Methylovirgula sp. 4M-Z18: one gene and its partner. The protein of the gene in region 2 interacts with the protein of the main gene of each other region in a pairwise test. Links are inferred from orthologs where the notes say so. Each region holds a gene or a part of one and is shown on either strand. Other genes may lie near its edges.

Evidence for each region. The genes of interacting proteins can lie anywhere in the genome.
Region 1: the proteins of V9T28_RS01580 (region 2) and V9T28_RS09370 interact in binary tests that used the Escherichia coli proteins (3 or more experiments, as listed by UniProt). The link is inferred for Methylovirgula sp. 4M-Z18 from one-to-one orthologs.

The regions. Positions count from the first base shown.
Region 1 is NZ_CP149574.1:2,024,353-2,029,544, forward strand. Bases 1-2,926 are described here. They hold V9T28_RS09370 (P-II family nitrogen regulator), read right to left. Parts: upstream 1,670-2,926; coding sequence 1,331-1,669; downstream 1-1,330. Other genes in these bases: glnA (type I glutamate--ammonia ligase), read right to left, coding at 1-1,267; V9T28_RS09375 (hypothetical protein), read left to right, coding at 1,869-2,018; V9T28_RS09380 (hypothetical protein), read left to right, coding at 2,337-2,926. Outside these bases: more of V9T28_RS09380, read left to right, coding at 2,927-5,165. UniProt on the Escherichia coli protein: P-II indirectly controls the transcription of the glutamine synthetase gene (glnA). P-II prevents NR-II-catalyzed conversion of NR-I to NR-I-phosphate, the transcriptional activator of GlnA. When P-II is uridylylated to P-II-UMP, these events are reversed.
Region 2 is NZ_CP149574.1:352,864-360,840, forward strand. Bases 2,403-5,847 are described here. They hold V9T28_RS01580 ([protein-PII] uridylyltransferase), read right to left. Parts: upstream 5,489-5,847; coding sequence 2,603-5,488; downstream 2,403-2,602. Other genes in these bases: V9T28_RS01575 (hypothetical protein), read left to right, coding at 2,403-2,557; V9T28_RS01585 (LysR family transcriptional regulator), read right to left, coding at 5,576-5,847. In the rest of the region: V9T28_RS01565 (MDR family MFS transporter), read left to right, coding at 1-825; V9T28_RS01570 (SAM-dependent methyltransferase), read left to right, coding at 910-2,154; more of V9T28_RS01575, read left to right, coding at 2,201-2,402; more of V9T28_RS01585, read right to left, coding at 5,848-6,481; V9T28_RS01590 (SDR family oxidoreductase), read left to right, coding at 6,594-7,343; modC (molybdenum ABC transporter ATP-binding protein), read right to left, coding at 7,347-7,977.

The DNA of each region.
Region 1 (5,192 bases), 1.7 Mb from region 2 along the record:
CGAGGCTGGCGAGCGCTTCGCGCAAGCTGCCGCAGACCGTCGGGATCTTCTTCAGTTCCTTCGGCGGCAGGTCGTAGAGGTCCTTGTCCATCGCCGAGCCCGGATCGAGCTTGTTCTGGATGCCGTCGAGGCCGGCCATCAGCATCGCCGCGAAAGCGAGATAGGGGTTCGCCGCCGGATCGGGGAAGCGAACCTCGACGCGCTTGGCCTTCGGGTTCGAGGTGAACGGAATGCGGCAGGAGGCCGAACGGTTGCGCGCCGAATAGGCGAGCAGCACCGGCGCTTCATAGCCAGGGACCAGACGCTTGTAGGAATTGGTCGACGGGTTGGTGAAGGCGTTCAGCGCCTTGGCGTGCTTGATGATGCCGCCGATGTACCACAGGCATTCCTGGCTGAGGTCGGCATATTTGTTGCCGGCGAACAGGGGCTTGCCACCTTTCCAGATCGACTGGTGCACGTGCATGCCCGAGCCGTTGTCGCCGAAAACGGGTTTCGGCATGAAGGTTGCCGACTTGCCATAGCTCTGCGCCACCTGGTGGATGCAGTATTTATAGACCTGCAGGTGGTCGGCCATGGTGGTGAGCGGGCCGAACTTCAGGCCGAGTTCGTGCTGGGCGGATGCCACTTCGTGGTGGTGCTTTTCGACGACCGCGCCCATCTGCGCCATCGCGGCCAGCATTTCGCCGCGCATGTCCTGCGCCGAATCGACCGGCGGAACCGGGAAATAGCCGCCCTTGGTGCGCACGCGGTGGCCGAGGTTGCCGCCTTCATAGGCGGTGTCGCTGTTGGTCGGCAGTTCGGCATGGTCGAGGATGAAGCCCGTGTTGTAGGGCTCGGAGGCGAAACGCACGTCGTCGAACACGAAGAACTCAGCTTCCGGGCCAACGAAGACCGAGTCGCCGATGCCGGTGGACTTCAGATAAGCTTCGGCCTTCTTGGCGATGCCGCGCGGATCGCGGCCATAGGGCTCGCCGGTCGAGGGCTCGAGAATGTCGCAGGTGATGACCATCGTGGACGCCGCGAAGAACGGATCCATGCAGGCGGAGGTCGGATCGGGCATCAGCGTCATGTCGGATTCGTTGATCGCCTTCCAGCCGGCGATCGAGGAGCCGTCGAACATCAGGCCGTCGGCAAACGCGTCCTCGTCGATGAGGCTCTGATCGAAGGTCACATGCTGCCACTTGCCGCGCGGATCGGTGAAACGCAGATCGACATATTTTACGTCATTATCCTTGATCGCCTTCAGGACGTCCTTGGCGGTTTTCATGAGTAGCCTCTTTCGTTGATTGATCGACATGTTGGCCCGAACGGGCTGGGAAAAACGAAGGCTTTAGATCGCGTCCAACCCGGTTTCGCCGGTACGGATGCGAACGGCACCTTCGATATTCGATACAAAAATCTTGCCATCGCCGATCCGGCCGGTTTGCGCGGCAGTTCGGATCGCGTCAACGGCGCGCTCGACCGCATCATCGGCGAGCACAATTTCGATTTTCACCTTTGGCAGGAAGTCGACGACATATTCCGCGCCGCGATAGAGTTCGGTATGGCCCTTCTGCCGGCCGAAGCCCTTTGCCTCGGTGACGGTAATGCCTTGCAAACCAATGTCTTGCAGCGCTTCCTTCACCTCGTCGAGCTTGAACGGCTTGATGATGGCCTCGATCTTTTTCATGCGCGCAATCGCCTCCCACTCAACCGGCGGCTTCGCCCCGTTGCGGCGCGAGCCAAACTCACCGGCGCAATTCCCTAAGCACCCGCTATGCCAGACTGCCATTGCCGGGGGAAAGCCGTCCAGTTCTTTTGAACCGATATCGCGGAATGGACGGGAAAAATTGTCGCAATGGCGCAAAATTGAGCACGAAGGCTAATTCATGACCGGCGAATTGCCTGCATTGTCGGCATCAGGCGATTTCGGTCATTTTGCGCTGCTTGTGCTTCGCCAGATCGGAAAAGCGCTCGTCAGCGGCCAAGTGGGGCGGCAAATTCGCAAAACTCGCGTCAATAACCGGCAAAATGCGTGAAAACACGCGAATCGGCATTGATCTGGGCAAGGCGTGGGCGTGGACAATCGTGCCGATATAGGCATTGTCTGATGATTATTTGTGCAGAACTGGGCCTGGTACTGCCGGCCTTGCTTGCCGGGTGGGCATCCCGCCGCGCGGGCATGAACAGGCCGTACCGGCCTCGCATAGGCGCGTCGTCCAAAGGCCGAAGCGCTTTAGAGCACTGTCACCGGCACTTCATTTAAGCCACCTAATATCGGCTATCCGTGGCGCAGCCACTCGGTTTCTGTCGTTTCGAAACCCATCTTTCCCCTGTCCTGAAGAGAAAGGCGCACCATGCTCAAAGAGCTCCTGCTTGCGACCGTTGTCGTAACAACCTTTGGTACCTGGTCCGGTGCGCTGGCCGACACGGTGCCAATGCTCGGCGAGGGCAGCACGACCTTGCTGTCGACCGGGCAACGGATTTCGCCGGCCGCGACGCCGGGCACCGCCTTTGTTCCGCTCAATCCGGGCCTCGCCGATGCGCCGCATTATTTGGCGGGCCAGCCGGTGTCGACCGCGCTTAGCCCGGACCGCAAGACGCTGCTGGTCCTCACCAGCGGCTACAACAACATCACCGACGCGAAGGGCGGCGTCATCAAGCAGGATGCCAACGAATACGTCTTCGTTTTCGATGTCTCCGAGGGAACGCCGGTCAAGAAGCAGGTGCTGCAAGTGCCCGATACTTATGTCGGCATCGCCTTCGCCTCCGACGGCCAGCATTTTTACGTCAGCGGCGGCGGCGACGATAACCTGCATGTCTTTGGCTTGACCCAGAACGGCTGGGTGGAGGCGGGGGGCCCCGTCGCCCTCAATCACAAAGCCGGCAACGGCATGAGCGGTGGGCCGCTCGCCATGGGCGTGGATGTGACGGCAGACGGCAAGTTCGCGCTCGTCGCCAACCGCTATAATGACTCGGTTTCTCTCATTGATCTCGCGGCCGGCAAAGTCGCGGTCGAGCAGGACCTGCGCCCCGGCAAGAACGGGGGTGCCGCGGGCACGCCGGGCGGCGAATATCCCAATTCGGTGCGCATCGTCGGCAACAAGACCGCCTATGTGTCGAGCGAGCGGGACCGCGAAATCGTCGTGCTCGATCTCTCCGGCAATACCGTGCAGGTCACCACACGAATCCCCGTGAAGGGCAATCCAAACAAGATGATCCTGAACAAGGCTCAGACGCTGCTTTATGTCGCGTCCGATAATGCCGATGTCGTTTCGGTCATCGATACGGCGACCAACAAGGTCGTGTCGAGCATCTCGACGGTCGCGCCGGCCGGATTGATCACCGAGATGCAATATCGCGGCGCATCGCCGAACGGGCTCGCACTCTCGCCGGACGAGAAAACCCTTTATGTCACCAACCGCGGCACCAATGACGTAGCAGTGATCGCGCTCGACGGTGCGGCTCCGGCCGTGACCGGCCTCATTCCAACCGGCTGGTATCCCTCCGATGTCGCCGCCGGCGCGAACGGCGCTCTTTATGTCGTCTATACGAAGAACATGCCGGGCCCCAATGCCGGCAATTGCCTGGGTTATGGCAAGACGCCCTGTCCGGTCGCCAACTCGCCCATCACCCAGGTGCAGAACCAGTATATCGAGCAGCTCAGCAAGGGCGGGTTCATGTGGATGCCGGCCCCCGACAAGGTGACGCTGGATGCCTTGACCCAACAGGTCGCCAGCAACAACAGCTTCAACGCGGCCCTGAGCGACAACGACATCGCGACGATGCGTGCGTTGCGGCAGAACATCAAGCACGTGATCTACATCATCAAGGAAAACCGCACCTATGATGAGATCCTGGGCGATGTGGGGCGGGGCAATAGCGCGCCGTCGCTCGCCGAATTCCCCAACGCGACGACGCCGAATTTCCATAAATTGGCGAAGGATTTCGTCACGCTCGATAATTTCTACGATTCAGGCGACGTCAGCGGCGACGGCTGGCCCTGGAGCACCGGCGCGCGCGAATCGGATGCCGGCGCCAAAATGCTCCCCGTCAATTACGCCGCGAGCCCCAACAATCCCAAAACGCGCGGCGGCTCCTACGATTGGGAAGGCACGAACCGCGACGTCAATATGGGCCTCACCGGGCCCGCGCGCCTCGCCGCCAATCCCGCGCTGCCGAACGATCCGGATCTGCTGCCGGGCAATGGCGACATTTCCGCGCCCGACGGCCCGTCCGATGCGGTGCAGCAGGGCTATATCTGGAACGCGGCGCTCCGGGCCGGGCTGACCGTGCGCAATTACGGCTTCTTCATCGACCTCTCGCGCTATAGCGGCGACCATGCGATCCCGCGCGATCGCACGCCCTTTGCCAACAAGGTCGTGCAGTCCTATGCCACCAGTCCGGCGCTGATCGATCGCACCGATCCCTACTTCCGCGGCTATGACAATGCCTATCCCGACCTCTATCGCGAGCAGGAATGGGAGCGCGAGTTCAAGGAGTTCACCACCAACGGCCAATTGCCGTCGCTTACGCTGCTGCGTCTGCCGCACGACCACACCGGCGCCTATGCCGCCGCGATCGACGGCGTGAACACGCCGGAACTGCAATTGGCCGACAATGATTATGCGGTGGGCCGCGTTGCCGAGGCGGTGGCGAACAGCCCCTATGCGGCGGACACCCTGATCTTCGTCGTCGAAGACGATGCGCAGGACGGCCCCGACCATGTCGATGCGCATCGCAGCACCGGCTTCATCTTCGGGCCTTACGTCAAACAGGGCGCCGTCGTCAGCACCCATTACACGACGGTCAATATGATCCGCACGATGACCGAAGTGCTCGGTCTCGATCATCTCGGCCTCTTCGACGCGACCCAGGGACCGATGACCGACGTGTTCGACCTCAACCAGCCCAAATGGACCTACAAGGCGCAGGCATCGGGCCTGTTGAAGAGCGCGCAATTGCCGATCCCGATGCGCGACTTCCAAACCGCGGCGCTGAAGCCCACGCACGATGTGCGCTATTGGGCGCGCGCGACCAAGGGCATGGACTTCTCGGTCGAGGATAAGATCGATGCGGTGGGGTACAACAAGATCCTGTGGGCCGGTCTGATGAGCGGCAAGCCCTATCCGAAGCGCGCCGGCGACGCGGGCAAGAGCCAGCAGCATCACGATGCCGATGATTGATGGGTTGGTTGGCTGGTGAAAGTGAAT
Region 2 (7,977 bases):
CTGGCGCTCAGCTGGGGCGGCTTGCGCTACCCTTGGGGTTCGCCGCAAGTGTTGGGGCTCATCGGCCTCTCCGTGCTGCTGTGGGCGGGCTTCGGCTGGCGCGTGAGCCGCGCGCAAGAGCCGCTCATTCCCATGAGCGTGCTCGCCAATCCGGTGGTGCGTGCCGGCACTTTGTCGGCCTGTTTCGGCATGGGCGCCTTTATCGGCCTGTCGATCTACATTCCGATTTATATGGAAGCGGTCTACGGCCTCGACCCGAGCCATTCCGGGTTGGCGCTTGTCCCTTTTATGATCGGCACGGTGACGGGCGCGACGATTTCCGGCCGCATTCTCACCTTCGTGAAACATTACAAGCGCATGCCGACTGCGGGCCTCGTTCTGTCGGTCGTCTCAGCCGCCCTTGTCGCGCTCAGTCCGGTGCAATTGCCGCTGTGGGCGCTGGAGCTTGCCTTTGTCGGCATGAGCATGGGCCTGGGCACGATTTTGCCCGTCTGCACCATCGCCATCCAAAATGCCGTGGCGATGCACGAACTCGGCACGGCGACGGGCGCCGCCAATTTCTTCCGCTCGCTCGGCGGCGCCTTGGCTGTGGCCCTGTTCGGTGCGATCGTTCTGGGCGGTTCGGCGGTGGCGAGTTCCTCCGGCCATGGCGTGTCGCTCGAATCGCTGCTGGCGAGCGGTGCCGACGTGACGGGCCTGGTGCGAATCTTCCGCACCGTCTTTGCGTCGGCGGCGCTGCTGCTCGCCTGCGCGCTGTTTTTTATGGCCATCATGGAAGAGCGCCCGCTGCGCAGCTCCGCCGCACCCGCGCCATCGCACGAGTGACGAGAACACAATCCCCGGCTTGACCCGGCTGCATCGCCTGTCTAGGTCTCTCAGGATCGAGAGGGATAAGTGGAGTGGCGCTGCGTGATTGATCGTTTGTTGGCCAGAATCATTGCCGGTCTCGTCACCCGCGGGACTTTGATCGTCTATACGCCCGGCGGCAAAAAGCGCAGTTTCGGCGATGGCTCCGGACAGGCCGTCGCCGTGCGTTTTACCGACCGCAAGGCCATTCTGGCCTTTCTCACCGATCCCGATCTGCGGGTCGGCGAATTGTTCATGGAAGGGCGGCTCAAGGTCGAGCAAGGCACAATCTACGATTTTCTCGACATGCTGCTGCGCGAGACCCATCGCGAAAAGGATCCGTTCGTCGTCAAGCTCATCGACCGCGCGCGCTTCCATGGCCGTAGGCTTCTGTCGAGAATCGGCCGCGATTCCGCCAAGGCCAACGTCGCGCATCATTACGACCTCGACCGCAAGCTCTACGATTTGTTCCTCGACAGCGACCGGCAATATTCCTGCGCCTATTTCGAGCGTTGGGATGCCTCGCTCGAGGACGCGCAGCTCGCTAAGAAGCGCCACATCGTTGCGAAACTCGGTGTCGAACCGGGCGACAAGGTGCTGGATATCGGCTCCGGTTGGGGCGGCATGGCGCTCTATCTCTCGGAGATCGCGAAGGCCGATTACGTGCTCGGCGTCACGTTGTCGGAAGAGCAATTGGCGCTGGCCAACGAGCGGGCAAAGGCCAAGAAGATCGAAGACAAGGTGCAGTTCGAGTTGCGCGATTACCGCGACGTCACCGGCCCGTTCAAGCGCATCGTTTCGGTCGGCATGTTCGAGCACGTGGGCTACCAGACCTATTCCGCCTTCTTCCAGAAATGCTACGACCTGCTCGACGATGACGGCGTGATGCTGTTGCACACGATCGGCCAGATCGATGGCCCCAACGCGCCGAATGCCTGGCTGACCAAGTACATCTTCCCCGGCGGCTATCTGCCGGCGCTGTCCGAAATCACGCCGATCGTGGAGCGCATCGGCTTCACCGTGACCGATGTCGAAATCCTGCGCCTGCATTACGCGCAAACCCTGCGCCATTGGCGCAACCGCTTCATGGCGCGGCGCGAGGAAGCCAAGGCGCTCTACGACGAACGCTTCTGCCTGATGTGGGAATATTATCTCGCCATGTGCGAAGTCGCGTTTCACTATGAGAATGTCGCAGTGTTTCAGATTCAGCTCGCCCGCAAGCAGACCGCCGTGCCGCTCACGCGCGATTATATCGCCGAGCGCGAGACCGCCTTGCGCAAGCGGGAGGCAGAGCTGACGCTGCTCTGAGCGCGCCACGTGCGGCATGGCGAAATCTCGGGAGGAGCATAGGCACATGCTGGACTGGGACAAAATCGTCGCCCATGCGCTTGCGCTGCCGGGCACCGAGTCCGGAACCCATTACGGTCTGCCTACCGCGAAGGCGAATGGCCATGCGATCGTCAGCCCCGGCCATCAGCCCGGCAGTTTCGTGCTGCATATCGACAAAGGCACGAAGGAGATGCTGCTCGAAACCGATCCCGGCACCTATTGGCAAACCGCGCATTATGACGGCTGGCCAGCGGTTCTCGTCCGCTACGACAGCAAAGACCCGGATCGCATTTTGGCGATGGTCGAGAAAGCGCGCGACTGGGCCATGGCACGCAAGCCGAACAAGGCGGCGCGGGCGCCGACGAAACGGCGATACACTTGAGCGCTGCGCAACAACGATTTCAAAATGATCCTTTGCCTCACTTCGTCATTTTGAGGCGCCATGTTCACCCTCGCGCCTGCTGTGTGACCGGCGCGACGCGCGTGAGGCTGCAGCATTTGCCTCATCGCCCTTCTTCTTCCCGTCCTCGTCGACCGCAAAGACTTCGAGCAGATGGCGCTTGATCGCCGCTTGCCGCGTCGCATTGGTGACCTTCGCGCCGGTGAGATCGGTCACGTAAAAGACGTCTACCGCCTTTTCACCGAAGGTCGCGACATGGGCGGAGCCGATGTTGAGGTTAAGCCGCCACATCACATTGGTGAGATCGTAGAGCAGGCCGGGGCGGTCGAGGCCGGAGACTTCGAGCAGCGTGTAGCGATTCGACAGCCCATTGTCGATCATCACTTCCGGCGCGAGCGGGAAGGTCTTGGCGCGTCCCTTCGGCACGCCGCCCTTGGCTGCCACCACCGAGCCGAGCTGGATTTCGCCGCGCAAGGCCTTTTCGATATGTGTGGCGATGCGGTCGGCGCGGCGGCGCTCGTCGTCGTCGCGCTCAAAGCCGCGGCTGATGAAGATCGTATCGAGCGCGAGGCCGTCGTTGGTGGTGAAAATCTGCGCGTCGACGATATTGGCGCCCGCTGCCGCGCAGGCGCCGAAAATCACCGACAGGAGCCGCGGGTGATCCGGCGCGATGACGGTCAGCTCGGTGACGCTGCGGAATTCGTCGGTCGCGACTTCCGTCACCAGGGATTTCATTTCGACCGCGGCAAGCCGCAGCAAATTCGCGTGCTGAATCTTGCGCGGCAGATCGACCTTCAGCCAATAGGCCGGATAATGGCGCTGCGCATATTGGTCGAATTCGTAGTCCGACCAGCCCGGCAGGCTCTTGCGCAATTGGTCTTGCGCATAGGCGACACGGCCCTTGCGGTCGACCGCCGAATAGCCGCCGGTCAGCACGATTTCGGTTTCCCAATAGAGCGTGCGCAGCAATTGCCCCTTCCAGCCGTTCCACACGCCGGGGCCGACGGCGCGAATATCGCAGACCGTCAACAGCAGCAGCAGGCGCAGGCGCTCCAAGCTCTGGACGATATGGGCGAATGTCTCGATGGTACGCGGGTCGGACAGATCGCGGCTCTGCGCTGTCGTCGACATCACGAGGTGGTATTCGACGAGCCAGGCGACCGTCTCGGTCTCCGCCGTACTCATGCCGAAGCGCGGGCACAATTTGCGCGCGACCTCCGCGCCGGCGAGCGAGTGATCCTCTTTGCGGCCTTTGGCGATATCGTGCAGGAAGGCCGCGACATAGAGCACGCGCCGATTGGGAATGTTCGGCATGATCTCGGCCGAGACCGGCAATTCTTCCTTGAACCGTCCCGCGCCGATTGCTGCCAGAACGCCGACGGTGCGGATCAAATGTTCGTCGACGGTGTAGTGATGATACATGTTGAACTGCATCATCGCGACGACGCGGCCGAAATCGGGAATGAAGCGGCCAAGCACGCCCGCCTCGTTCATGCGGCGCAGCACGATTTCCGGCGTATGGCGCGAGGTGAGAATGTCGAGGAAGAGCCGGTTGGCCTCGTGGTCCTCGCGGATGCGCGCGTTGATGTTCTTCAACGACAGGGTGACGAGGCGCGTCGCATCCGGGTGAATGGCGAGGCCGGTTTGGTCGGCGGCCCAGAACAGGCGGATAAGATTGACCGGATCCGTGTCGAACACGTCCGGCCGTGCGACGGTGATGCGGTTGGTCTCGATCGCAAAGGCGGTCATGCCTTCGACATGTTTGCGCCGCCGCAACCGCCCCATGAAGCGGTCGAGCATGGCACGCGGTTTCGCCTCGCGCTCCTCCATCGCCGAGCACACGATGGCGGTGAGATCGCCAACATCCTTGGCGATGAGGAAATAGTGCTTCATGAACCGCTCGACCGCGGAGAGGCCGGTGCGCGAGGCATAACCGAGTTCGTTCGCCACTTGCCGCTGGCGGTCAAAGGTCAAGCGCTCTTCGGCGCGGCCGGTGATGAAATGCAGCAGGCAGCGCACGCACCACAAAAATTCGTCGCAGCGTTTGAACAGCCGCAATTCCTGCGGCGTGAATAGGCCGGCGGCAACGAGTTCCGAGACGTCGCGCACGCGGTACACATATTTGGCAATCCAGAACAAGGTGTTGAGATCGCGCAATCCCCCCTTGCCCTCTTTCACATTGGGTTCGACGAGATAGCGCGACGCGCCGGCCCGATTGACGCGCGACTCGCGTTCGGCGAGTTTTGCCGCGACGAATTCGCGGGCGCTGCCGCGCACCACGTCGCGGTCGAAGGCCTCGCGCAAGTCGTCGAACAACACGCGATCGCCGTCGATGAAGCGCGCTTCCAGCATTGCTGTGCGGACCGTCATGTCGCCCTTGGCTTGGCGAATGCATTCGCTGACCGAACGGGTGGCGTGGCCGACCTTCTGGCGCAGGTCCCACAGTACGTAGAGGATGGTTTCCACCACGCTTTCGCACCAGGGCGTCTGCTTGTAGGGCAGCAGGAACAGGAGGTCGATGTCGGAGCCGGGCGCCAGCGTGCCGCGGCCATACCCGCCGACCGCGACGATCGACAGCCGTTCGCCGCTCGACGGGTTCTGGTTGGGATAAATGTAGCGCACGACGTAATCGTGGATAGCGCGGATCAGATCGTCCTCGAGCGTGGCGAGCCGCGCGGCGCACAGGAGGCCACGGGGATAGGCCTCGAAATCGGCGCGGATGCGCGCACGCTCCTCTTCGAGCGCCTGTTTGAAGCGCTCGGTCGCCGCTTTGCGGAAAGCCGTATTGTCGTGCGGATGGGCCTTCCGCAGCACCGCGATATCGGCGTCGAGCGCGGCCCGGTCGAGCACGATGTCGCGCACCCGCGCGGCGGGGTGGCGGTAGGGCGGATCGATCGTGTCCAAAGGCGTCATGGAATCGCTATCATAACTCAAATCTTGAGACCGCTTTACTCCCCGGCGGGGCGAAAAGCACGGAGAAAGGCGCGCACTGGGCGGAGCTCAATCTACGCCGTTCTCCCAATAGGGTGGATCGCCGAATGCGGCCTTCAAGTGATCCGCTAACGCGCGAAGTTTCGCGGGCGGCCGCCGGCCTTCCGGATGGGCCAGGTAGATGAATTCCGAGGCCGGACGAACGCCGACATCGACGACCTTAACCTTGCCATCGCGAATATCCGGCCCGGCGATGAAGAGGGGCAGCAGGGCGATGCCGAGACCGGCGACCGTGGCGTCCCGCATCATATCGCCATTGTTGACCCTGAATCCGATGCGGGCGCGAACGATCTCAACGCCCTTCGGGGTTGCGAAGCGCCAGTCCGCAACGCCGCGGTTCGTGTAGAAAATGCCCTTGTGCGCATTGAGCTCGGCAATCGTCGCGGGCACGCCGTGGCGGGCGAGATAATCGTCGGAGGCCACCAGCACGCGGCGGCTCGGCGCCAGGCGCCAGACCATGAGTCGGGAATCGTCGATGGTCCCGTGCCGCACGACGCCGTCATAGACCCCCGAAGCGATATCGACACGGCGGTCGTCGAGGTCGAGCGACATCTCGATTTCGGGATTGGCGGCGAGAAAGGGGTAGAGCGCCGGCCCCAGATGCATCCGGCCGAAGGTGACGGGCGCCGAGATCCGCATTGGGCCGCTGAGAGTCCCACGCCGTTCGGCCAAATCGGTCTTTGCTTCCGACACTTCCTGCAGGATCCGTTTGGCGCGCTCAAGGAAGGCGGCACCGTCCTCCGTCACCGAGACCCTGCGCGTCGTACGATGGAGAAGTGAAGCCCCAAGGCTCCGTTCCAACTCAGCGAGCCGTTCGCTGACGACCGATTTCGACAGCCGGAGCGCCCGTGCCGCCTCGCTGATCGAGCCCTCTTCGGCAACCGCCACGAAACTGGCAATGCCATCGAATTTCATTGTTCTATCTTTCCGGAAAGTAGATACATGATTTGCATAATAGTCCGAACAGGCAGCTTGGGCCATATTCCGCCGCATGGAAGATCCATACCAACGAGAAGGAACCGAAATCATGGACAGGCTCAAAGGCAAGCGCGCCCTCATCACCGGCGGCACCAGCGGCATCGGGCTGGAGACGGCGCGTCAATTTCTCAGTGAGGGCGCGCGCGTCGCCGTCACCGGCACCAATCCCGCCACGCTGGAGGCCGCGCAGAAGGAACTCGGCCCGGATGTGCTGGTCATCAAGGCCGACGCCGCCGACGTCGCGGGCCAGAGGATCGTGGCGGAAGCCGTCAAACAGGCGTTCGGCGGTCTCGACATCGTCTTCGTCAACGCCGGCATCGCTCTGCTCAAGCCCCTCGAGGCTTGGGACGAGGCCAATTTCGACCGCGTCTTCGATATCAACGTCAAGGGTCCGTATTTCTTGCTGCAGGCGCTGCTGCCGATCCTGGCCAATCCGGCATCGATCGTGCTGAATACGTCGGTCAATGCCCATATCGGCATGCCGAATTCGAGCGTCTATGCTGCCACGAAGGCCGCGCTGCAGTCATTCATCCGCACTTTGTCGGGCGAACTCATCGGGCGCGGCATCCGTCTCAATGCGGTCAGCCCCGGCCCCATCACGACCCCTCTTTACGGCAAGCTCGGTTTCAATGAGGCCGACCTCAAAAACGTTGCCGAAAACATCAAGGGCCTGGTGCCGGCCGGCCGGTTCGGTGAGCCCTCCGAGATCGCGAAGGCCGTGGTGTTCCTGGCTTCGGACGAGGCCACCTACACCGTCGGCAGCGAAATCATGATCGATGGTGGCATGGGCACGCTGTAAATCTCACCATCGCGACGGCCCGATCTGCCGCTCGTCCAACGCAACGCTCTTCACCAAGGCGACGATGGCGTCGCCTTCCCTGAGCCCGAGTTCGTTCACCGCCTTGCGGGTGACGGCGGCGGCGAGCTGATTGCCGCCTGGCAGGGCGATATGCACCAGCGCCAGCGGGCCATCGTCCATCTCGATTTGATCGATCTGGCCCTGCAGCGCGGTGCGCATAGTGAGGCCCGACAGTAGAGTGCGGCTCAGGGCAACATCGGTCGAGCGGATGACGATCCGGGTCGGCGTGCCGGCGGCGCCGATGCGGCCGATCATCTGAATCGCTCCCGCCGGATGCTCGATCGTGGTCAGCCCATGGGCGGCATCATAAGCGCCGATCTCCGCGGTGAGCACGGAGGCGAGGTCGAAGCGGCTTTCGTCGCTTTGCCAAGAGCGTCCGAACACGTCCTGCGGCGCGCCGCGCCGCACGATTTTGCCCTTGGCGAGCACGATCACCTGGGCGGCGAGCCGCGCCACTTCGGGGATCGCGTGCGAGACATAGATGATCGGCACGCCGGCGACATCGCGCACCTGCTCGATCATCGGCAGGATTTCCTGTCGCCGTGCGTCGTCGAGTGCCGCGAGCGGCTCGTCC